3 regions of the Epibacterium sp. ABV4_022 genome follow, and region 1 is predicted to be linked to each of the others. Evidence: riboswitches for the same ligand, from Rfam matches in the RefSeq annotation. Region 1 holds a riboswitch; each other region holds the start of a gene.
The links. Region 1 has a riboswitch for cobalamin ahead of ACXAF5_RS14030 (hypothetical protein). Riboswitches for the same ligand answer to the same signal wherever they lie in the genome.
Positions count from the first base shown of each region.

Region 1 (3,188 bases):
CGGATCAGCTTGGGGCCGAACAGGAACAGGCCGAAGGAGATCCCGAAGGCGCCGATGATCATCACCCAGAAGGGGATCGAGACGGCCTGGGTGAAATCACCGGAGGTCGAGGCCTGCACGATCGCCGCCAAGGGCCCCACCGCATTGGCGACGTCATTGGCGCCATGGGCAAAGCTGAGCAGCGCGGCGGAGACGATCAGCGGGATCGCAAACAGCACCTTCAGCGACTTGTTGCGGTTCTCCAGCCCCCGCGACTGGCGGCGGATCACCGGGATCATCACCAGCCAGATCGCCAGTGCCACACCGACCCCGATCAGCAGCGCGTCGGTCAGCTCGATCTTGACGATCCGTTTCAGCCCCTTGACGGAGAGATAGGCGGCAAAGGCGCCGCCCATGATGCCCACCAGCACCGGCACCCAGGTGCGGGCGGCGGCGATCTTGTCGTCGCGGTAGATGATGCGGGACTTGATGAACCACAGGAAGGCGGCGGCGATCAGCCCGCCCAGCATCGGCGAGATCACCCAACTGGCGGCGATCGCCCCCATCTTGGGCCAGTTCACGGCGGCAAACCCGGCAGCGGCAATGCCCGCGCCCATGACGCCCCCGACCACCGCATGGGTGGTGGAGACCGGGGCCCCGATCCAGGTGGCGAGGTTGACCCAGAGCGCCGAGGCCAGCAGCGCCGCCATCATCGCGGCGATAAAGATGGTGGAGCTGGCCATGCTGCTGGGTGCGATGATGCCCTTGGCGATGGTCGAAACCACGTCGCCCCCCGCGATCAGCGCCCCGGCGCTTTCGAAGATTGCGGCGACGACAATGGCAAAGCCCATCGACATCGCATTGGCGCCCACCGCGGGCCCCATATTGTTGGCCACGTCGTTGGCGCCGATGTTCAGCGCCATATAGGCGCCGAAAGCGGCGGCGATGACGACGATGACGGTATTGTCCGCATCCCCCACGATCAGACCGGTCGCCGCGGCGACGATCAGGATGAACACGAAGGCGATCCCCAAACCGACGTTGGATCGGCCCACAAATGCGGTGGCCTGTTCCAGCGAGGACAGGCGATCGAGGTCGCGGTCCAGCGTTTCAAGGTGACGCGGCTCTAGATCGGTCTTGGACACCTGTCCTCTCCTCTGTATCTGCGCGCCGCGTCTGTAACGGTTTTGTGACAGTCCGGCAATGGCGGCAAACAGGCGACCGCGCCGCGCCGCAGATCAGAGCGCCGGCGGCGCGCGCGTGTAGGTGCTGAGACGGGAGATGCCGGGGCGGGACAGCCAGTTGGAGCCGGGCCGCAAGCCGTAGCGTGTTGCGGCAAGACACATCAGGCGCCGGTGCCTGACGTGATTCTTCATCTCTGTGCAACAACGGCGCCTCTGGCTTGCCCGTGCAGGCGGGGACTTGGTCCGGGGGGCGGCGGGCGCGCGGGCCGGTGGGTCAGGAGATCACTGCGGCATGCGGCGGCTGCGCCGGGCGGCGGCGCCCCCACGCCGGGTGCGCGGCGGCAGCGTCAATGTCAGCGGCTGCGGTGGCATTTGCAGCGAGGCCCGCAGCAGGTCACAGAACGCGGCAACCGCCGGGGACACCTCGGCAAAGGGGACGGCCAGGTCCAGCGCGTGCCGCGCCTCGCGGTGGTAGCTCGCCCGGCCGTTCAGTGCGCCGAGCCATTGCATGTAGCCCAGCTGGGCCATGCGCTCGGCCTCTCCGGTGGGCAGGGGGCCCACGTCCAGTTGTCGGATGGTCAGTTCCAGTATCATCGCGCCCTCCGCGCAAGGGGGCGGGCACAAACGGGCAACGGCGATGTTTCAGGTCCAATGCGGGCCATGTCGGTCTCTCCGTCCCAGGGCACCCCGCCCGGGTAAAAAGTGACTGAGGCGCGACCGCGTCGCACCCGAGATGGCAGGTCTCCTGACTCGCGGGTCGCAGCCCGTCTCCGTACCTTCCCGGACCAGAGGTCCAGTGGCGTCTTTGGAGAGGCTCGCCGCTTACAGTTGCGGGGGCAGTCACGGATTTAGGCAAGGCGCCTGCACCGTATTCCCTTTTCAGCCGGACCTGTCGATCCGGGCACCATCGCGGAAAGGATTGCAGGAACCGCGTGGCCTGTCCAGTCGGAATTCACGCCCCCGCGGGGCTGGCCCGGGGGAATTGGCCCCGGAAACTGGCCCGGGGAACTGGCGAGGCAGCATAGAAAAACGGCCCGCCGGGAAGGGCGGGCCGTCTGCGATTGGTCAGGGCGCGGCAGGATCAATTGCCGTTGATGAGGCCCATGCTTTCCAGCTTGAGCAGCACCTGATGGGCGCAGTTGTCGACCTCGACATTCTCTGTTTCGACGCTCAGCTCCGGGTTCTGCGGCACGTCGTAAGGGTCGGAAATGCCGGTGAATTCCTTGATCTTACCCTCGCGCGCCAGCTTGTAGAGGCCCTTGCGGTCGCGGCGTTCGCATTCCTCGATCGAGGTGGCGACGTGCACCTCGACAAAGGCGCCGTACTGTTCGATTTCCTCGCGCACGTGGCGGCGGGTGGCCGCATAAGGCGCGATCGGGGCACAGATGGCGATACCGCCGTTCTTGGTGATCTCGGAGGCGACATAGCCGATGCGCTTGATGTTGAGATCGCGGTGCTCTTTGGAGAAGCCCAGCTCGGAGCTGAGGTTCTTGCGCACGATGTCCCCATCCAAGAGCGTCACCGGACGGCCACCCATCTCCATCAGCTTGACCATCAGCGCGTTGGCAATGGTGGATTTGCCGGAGCCGGAGAAACCGGTGAAGAACACGGTGAAACCCTGCTGCGAACGTGGCGGCTTGGTCTTGCGCAGCTCGGCCACAACCTCGGGGAAGGAGAACCACTCGGGGATTTCCAGACCTTCGGCCAGGCGGCGACGCAGTTCGGTGCCGGAGATGTTGAGGATGGTCACGTCATCCTTGTCGGCGATCTCGTCGTTGGGCTCGTACTGGGCGCGCTCCTGCACATAGACCATGTGCTTGAAGTCGACCATTTCGATGCCGATTTCCTCCTGATGGGCGCGGAACAGGTCCTGCGCGTCATAGGGGCCGTAGAAATCCTCGCCGGCGGAGTTCTTGCCGGGGCCGGCGTGGTCGCGGCCAACGATGAAATGGGTGCAGCCGTGGTTCTTGCGGATCAGCCCGTGCCAGACCGCCTCGCGGGGGCCGGCCATGCGCATCGCCAGGT
Region 1 covers NZ_JBSWVA010000001.1:2,953,399-2,956,586, reverse strand. Annotated here, with positions in the region: gene ACXAF5_RS14035 (inorganic phosphate transporter) at 1-1,124, opposite strand, end outside; gene ACXAF5_RS14030 (hypothetical protein) at 1,446-1,757, opposite strand; cobalamin riboswitch at 1,882-2,087, opposite strand; gene ACXAF5_RS14025 (bifunctional sulfate adenylyltransferase/adenylylsulfate kinase) at 2,245-3,188, opposite strand, start outside.

Region 2 (3,188 bases), on a different contig from region 1:
AAGGAACATCAGCGAAAAAGCGGCCAGTCCGGACAGGAGGGCTGTTGCTCTTTCGATCGGCAGCAACGCCCTGTCCAGCCGCGAGATTACACTGGAATCACTGAGCACGGTTGATGAACCTGCCATTCCTGCCCCCGGTTGTTGTCTTTATCGGTGAATAGAATAGGTACGGGCCCGGCTCTGAAGATCCGGGCCCGATGTGATCGCAGTGCGATCAGCTGCCGTTGCGATGGTCGCTCAGGGTTTTCTGAACAAGATCATACAGTTCCTGCCCGGGCAGCCCTTGCGCCTCCATGTCCTTGATCCAGGCTTCGCGGATCGGATCCGCTGCGGTGGCGCGGAACTCAGCCAGGACCTCATCTGAGATCTCGACTTTCTCGACCCCTTTTTCCTCCAGAACGGCGTCCCATTTCTTCAGGAGTTCGCCATAGTTGGCCAGATAGTGATCCAGTGCTTCCGGGATCGAGCTGTCGAGGGCCTCGCGCTCGGAGTCGGACAGGCTCTCATAGGCGTCGATGTTCACCACAACAGGGCAATTCACGGTGCCAGGGTTCAGGTTTGCCGTCCACCAGTCGGCGCGATTGATGGTGCCGAAGGACAGATGCGCATGCTGAGCGAATGCGACCGTGTCGACGACGCCAGACTCCATGGCCTGGTAGGCTTCGGTTGCGGTGACCGAGGTCGGCACTGCGCCAACAGCTTTAAAGGCTTCGCCGATCCCGCCCGTGGCACGCACGCGCATGCCTTCGAATTCGGCCAGCTCGTCGCGCGCTTCGCCGGTGCCGACGATATTGTACTGTGGCATCGGAGACGTCATCAGCAGCTTCGCATTCCACTGCGCCATCTCGTCAGTGGCTGCCGGGTGGCCATAGACGGCCGCGGAAACGGCAACTTCTTCCTCCAGGTTGGAAACACCGAGGAAGGGCAGCTCCAAAACGGTAATGACGCGGTTCTTGTCGCGGTGATATCCCGCGCAGAATTGCGCCATCTCGAACGCACCAATGGAAATACCATCGAGGTTTTCGCGGTTCTTGGACAGGCCGCCGTAGCTGATGTTCATGGTGAACGCGCCATCGGTCTTTTCCGAAACCAACTCCGCCAGTTTTTCGACGTGTTCCGTAAAGGCGCGGCGTTTGCCCCAGACGGACACGTTCCACTCGGTCGCCATGGCTTCGGCGGCAAAGGCACAGGTCAGGGTTGCGAGGGCGGTAAGCCCCAAGACATTTTTCATAATTTCCTCCCCAATTACGCATCTGAAGTGCGCGGTATGGGCGCAGGATCACCATTATGCCCCGGTTTGCCAACCCAAAAGTTGGATCCGATCGCCGGTGAACGCGGCAGACGCTGCGTAGCAAGGCGTTCCACAGCGGATTGAGAAGAACCTCGTCACGGATTGGACTTAGCCTGCACTAGCCGGCGGCCGTCCCGGCAAGACCATGTCGACAGGGCCGCTGCAGCGCACCGGGAATCCGCGCCTTGTCTCGAACCAAATAAACAATGTCGCAAATCGCAGATCGGGATTTGCGAATCTCGGTACAACTCGGTCCCAGAGGTGCCGCCCGGCGTGTCCGGGTGGAGAATTGGGAAGCCGGTGTAAATCCGGCGCTGCCCCCGCAACGGTCATGGAGACAGCGGGTGTGACATCGGCCACTGGGGGGAGGAACCCGGGAAGGCGTCGCACTTGGACCATCTGGTCTTCTCCTGAGCCCGGAAACCAGCCTCGAAAGATATCGTCAACCGCGGGTGGCGGTTTGGGCATCTTGAAGGGCGCGGCTTCCTCCGTTGCGACCTGACGGATTCCCATTGCCATCTGCACAAAAACCAACCGCGTGACGCTCCGTCTCAGGATCGCGAGCAGGCGGCAGGAGAGTCAGGGAATGAACAGCAATCTCAATGCGCTGATCGCCAATCATACGCCGGGTCATGCGCTCGCGCAGGCGTTCTATACCGACGCCGAGGTGTTCGAGACCGATCTACAAGAGATCTTCTACAAGGAGTGGCTCTTTGCCATTCCCGCCTGCGAACTGGAAAAGCCCGGCAGCTATGTGACCCATCAGGTTGGGGCCTTTAATGTCATCATCGTGCGCGGCAGCGATGATGTGATCCGGGCGTTCCACAATTCCTGTCGGCATCGCGGGTCTGTCATCTGCAAGGCGAAGAAAGGCAACAATCCGAAACTGGTGTGCCCCTACCATCAGTGGACCTACGAGCTGGACGGGCGTCTGCTTTGGGCTCGGGATATGGGACCGGATTTCGACCCTGCACAACACGGGCTCAAGACAGTCCACTGCCGCGAACTGTCGGGGCTGGTCTATATCTGTCTTGCGGAGGACGCCCCGAGCTTTGACGCGTTTGCCGACACGGTTCGCCCCTATCTGGACGTGCACGACCTGTCGAACGCCAAAGTGGCCTACGAGAGTTCGATCGTGGAGAAGGGCAACTGGAAACTGGTCTGGGAGAACAACCGCGAGTGTTATCACTGCGGCGGCAACCACCCCTCCCTGTGCCGGACCTTCCCCGATGATCCGTCGATCACCGGTATCGAGGGCGGCGAAACCCCCGCCAACCTGCAAGCGCATTTCGACCGTTGCGAAGGGGCCGGTATGCCGTCAAGCTTCTTCCTGAACGACGACGGGCAGTTTCGGATTGCCCGCATGCCGCTCAAGGAAGGCGCTGAAAGCTATACCCTGGATGGCAAGACGGCGGTGCGGCGCTGGCTGGGGCGGGCGGCGTTTGCCGATGCCGGCTCCTTGTTGAAATTTCACTATCCGACCACCTGGAACCACTTCCTGTCGGACCACTCCATCGTGTTCCGCGTCACCCCGATCAGCCCGACGGAAACCGAAGTGACCACCAAATGGTTGGTGAACAAGGACGCGGTCGAGGGCGTGGACTACGATCTCAATCGCCTGACCGAAGTCTGGGTCGCCACCAATGACGAGGACCGCGAGGTCGTCGAGTACAACCAGATGGGTATCAACTCCCCCGCCTATCAGCCCGGGCCGTATTCCGCGGTGCAGGAAAGCGGCGTGCTGCAATTCGTGGAGTGGTACCTCAATACCCTTAAGCGCAACCGCGATCCCCAAGCCATCGCGGCGGAGTAAGACCAAATGCCCAAAATGAGTGAACGCGCGATCTGGAATGATACGGAGATGCTGGAATGTGTCTCCATCATACCGGAGATGGAC
Region 2 covers NZ_JBSWVA010000002.1:50,530-53,717, forward strand. Annotated here, with positions in the region: gene ACXAF5_RS19315 (TRAP transporter small permease subunit) at 1-126, opposite strand, end outside; gene ACXAF5_RS19320 (C4-dicarboxylate TRAP transporter substrate-binding protein) at 215-1,231, opposite strand; cobalamin riboswitch at 1,534-1,737, shown strand; gene ACXAF5_RS19325 (aromatic ring-hydroxylating oxygenase subunit alpha) at 1,878-3,104, shown strand; gene ACXAF5_RS19330 (FAD-binding oxidoreductase) at 3,111-3,188, shown strand, end outside.
Region 2: another riboswitch for cobalamin. It lies ahead of ACXAF5_RS19325 (aromatic ring-hydroxylating oxygenase subunit alpha); the one in region 1 lies ahead of ACXAF5_RS14030 (hypothetical protein).

Region 3 (3,188 bases), 570 kb from region 1:
GTATGTCTGTTCTTCGGCCTCCAGCAGCAGGTTCAGGCGGTGTGCGGAGTGATCCAGCCCTGCCCCGTCCAGCGCAAAGTTGCCCAGGTATTTGAACGCGCGGTGCGTCGACTCGCTGGAGGACGGGCCAAAGGCGCCATCCCGGGACTGGTTCTCCTGGTCGGTTCCGCTGATGGAAAACCGGTGCCTGCTGCGCCCGGAGGCGCTGTCAGCCTCCAGCCACAACGAGCCGAACACTTCGTCGCGGTCGGTGTTTGCCGGGCTTTCCACCAGATAGCCTTCAGAGGTCGGAGACGTGGAGCCAAAGGGGAGCGTGTCCTCGCTGCCGTAGTGCTGCCAGGTGCGCCGCAGGGTGAAACCGGTGGTGATCTGATCCGTAATCTCATACCGACCGGTCAGGTTCACTGTTTCCCGGTCGTTGAACTCGGTGTCGCCGCCATCCAGCCGTGAACCGTCCTCGCCATCGGTCTGGCGCGTGTCGACGGAGAAGTTCAGCTCGCCGCGCTCGAACCGCTGCCGCACATAGGCATTGGCAGCACGGGTGCTGTTGGAGCCGACTTCGACGCCACCGCCATAAGAGGTGCCCGGCTTTTCCGCCCGCTTGGTGGTGATCGAGATCACGCCAGAGACGGCATTGGCGCCGTAAAGCGCCGATTGCGGGCCGCGCAGCACTTCGATGCGTTCGATATCGCTGACGGTCAGCCCGCTGAGGATATATTCGCCGCCCGACCCGGTATTGGCTTCGACCCCGTCGATCAGCACCAGCACGTGGTTGCCTTCGCCGCCGCGGATCCTCACTTGGGTAAAGCCGCTGCCGGTCGAGTTCACCGCCACGCTGGGAACGCCGCGCAGGGCATCTTGCAGGGTGGTAACTCCGCGTGTTTCAAGCTCTTGCGCGGTGATCACCGAGACCGAGCGACCATAGTTGTCCGCCTCGATCGGGGTCAGGCCGCCGGAGACGATGATCTCGCCGAGATCGATGACACCGCCCTCCTGAGCGGTTGCGATTGCGGGGACGACCACCAGCGCGGCGGCCAGTGACAGGCTTGCCTTGTCCATATTCCATTCCTCCCAGCCCGCGCGCAATACACACGCCAGGCACACCGCCCATGCCGGGCAGCGGGTCCAAATTTCGGGTCTTCGGAAGGCCTTGCCCCCGCAGACGGTGAGAACTGCCACCACTACGGAAGTCCGTTGTCCTTGGCGCGCCCCGCACCCGGACAGGGTGATCCTTCTGGCAGGTCTCCTGACTCGCGGGTCGAGGCTTTGCCGCGCCTTCCCACCCTTTCCGGGCAGTGGCATATCGCAGCATTGCTCTCCGCTCACAGTTGCGGGGGCAGTCACGGATTCGGCGCCTGTTGGCTACACCTCACCGTGTTCCCTTTTAACCGGGTGGTCTCCCAGCCGGACCAGAATGACCCGGGCTTAGACAAAGTGACGTGATCCTGTCAAGCGCCAAAGCCCGGTGCGACGGCGGTGTTGCCCCGGCAGCGGCGTACAAACGCCCTGCCCCAACGCCGCAGGGTCAGAGTTGGGTCGGGTTCGGCGCATCGCCATAGACCGCCACCGGGTCGAAGGTCTTGCGCGCCTCAACAAAGGTCAGCGGCGTCCCGGCCTCTGCGCCATGTGGCACGGCGCGGTAGAAACAGGACCGATAGCCCACGTGGCAGGATGCGCCGGAGCCGGTCACATCGACACGCAGCCACAGGGCGTCCTGATCGTCGTCGATGCGCGCCTCGACCACGGTCTGAACCAGGCCGGAGGTCGCCCCCTTGTGCCACAACACCTTCCGGGCGCGGCTGAAATAATGCGCCTCGCCGGTTTGGATCGTCAGGCGAAAGGCCTCGGCATTCATCCAGCCCAGCATCAGCACCTCACCCGAGGCTGCGTCCGTGGTGATGCAGGGCATCAGACCATCATCGCCGAATTTGGGCGCAAGGTCGGTGCTTTCCTCGACCTGTTCCACGGTGGTGCGGGGCTGAAAGTGCAGTTGTGTCATATCGCCTTCTCCGGCTTCTTGTAAAACGTAGTGTTATAACGTAACAGTCCTGAACGAAAGGCAACACACTGTAAAGAGGCCAGCACCGTGATGACCGAGCAGGACAAACGCATTCCCGTGACCTTGCTGACCGGGTTTCTGGGGGCCGGGAAAACCACGCTGCTAAACCATCTGATCCGCGACCCCGACGCGGGGCGGATTGCCGTCATCATGAATGAATTTGGCGATATCGGTCTGGACCACGACCTGATCGAAGAAGCCACCGAGGAGACCGTCCTGTTGCCGTCGGGCTGCCTGTGCTGTGCAATCCTGGGCGATCTGGCCAAGACGTTCGAGGACCTGATCGCAAAGCGGGACGCGGGTCAGGTGCAATTTGACCGGGTGGTGATTGAAACCAGCGGCATCGCCGATCCGGCACCGATCGTGCATACGCTGACCACCGATTACCAGATTGCGCAGGCCTTCCGGCTGGATGGGGTGGTGACCCTGGTGGATGCGGCGACGGGCATGGGCACCCTCGATCGGCAGTTCGAGGCGGTGCAGCAAGTCGCCATGGCCGATACGCTGATCCTGTCGAAGGCGGATCTGATCGACGGGTTCGACCTGTCCCGGCTCGAAAAACGCCTGGAGGGTCTGAACACCACCGCCCCGCGTGTCCGGGCCGACCATGGGCGCGTGTCGGTGGGCACATTGTTTGGCCTCTCTGCCCTGCGCGAGGGCGTGGCCGCGCCGGAGGTCGACCGCTGGCTGGGACTGTCGCAAGAGATGGCACAGCCCGATCCGCTGGCCGGGTTGTCCAGTTTTGCCGCCGCGGCAACGCCCCCGGCCCCACTGGCCTTCAGCCCATCCGCGCCCGCCACACATGACCATCGGATCATCTCCGCCTCGATCGCAGTGACAGATCCCATTGCCGCAAATGTCTTTGATTTCTGGCTGGACTCGCTGATTGCACTTAAGGGACAGAACATCCTGCGTATGAAAGGCATCCTGCACGTCGAGGGCCTGCAATACCCGTTTGTCTTTCACGGGGTGCAGCATATTTTTGATGCCCCTGTGCCGCTCAAAAGCTGGTCGGGCACGGAGACCACCAGCCGCGTCGTTGTCATCGCGCGCGACATGGAAGAGGCCGACCTCAAGGCCAGCCTCGACATGCTCCTGATGAAACCAAAGGCCGAGACCGCACCGCCGG
Region 3 covers NZ_JBSWVA010000001.1:2,382,871-2,386,058, forward strand. Annotated here, with positions in the region: gene ACXAF5_RS11215 (TonB-dependent receptor plug domain-containing protein) at 1-1,059, opposite strand, end outside; cobalamin riboswitch at 1,220-1,429, opposite strand; gene hisI (phosphoribosyl-AMP cyclohydrolase) at 1,526-1,999, opposite strand; gene ACXAF5_RS11225 (CobW family GTP-binding protein) at 2,090-3,188, shown strand, end outside.
Region 3: another riboswitch for cobalamin. It lies ahead of ACXAF5_RS11215 (TonB-dependent receptor plug domain-containing protein); the one in region 1 lies ahead of ACXAF5_RS14030 (hypothetical protein).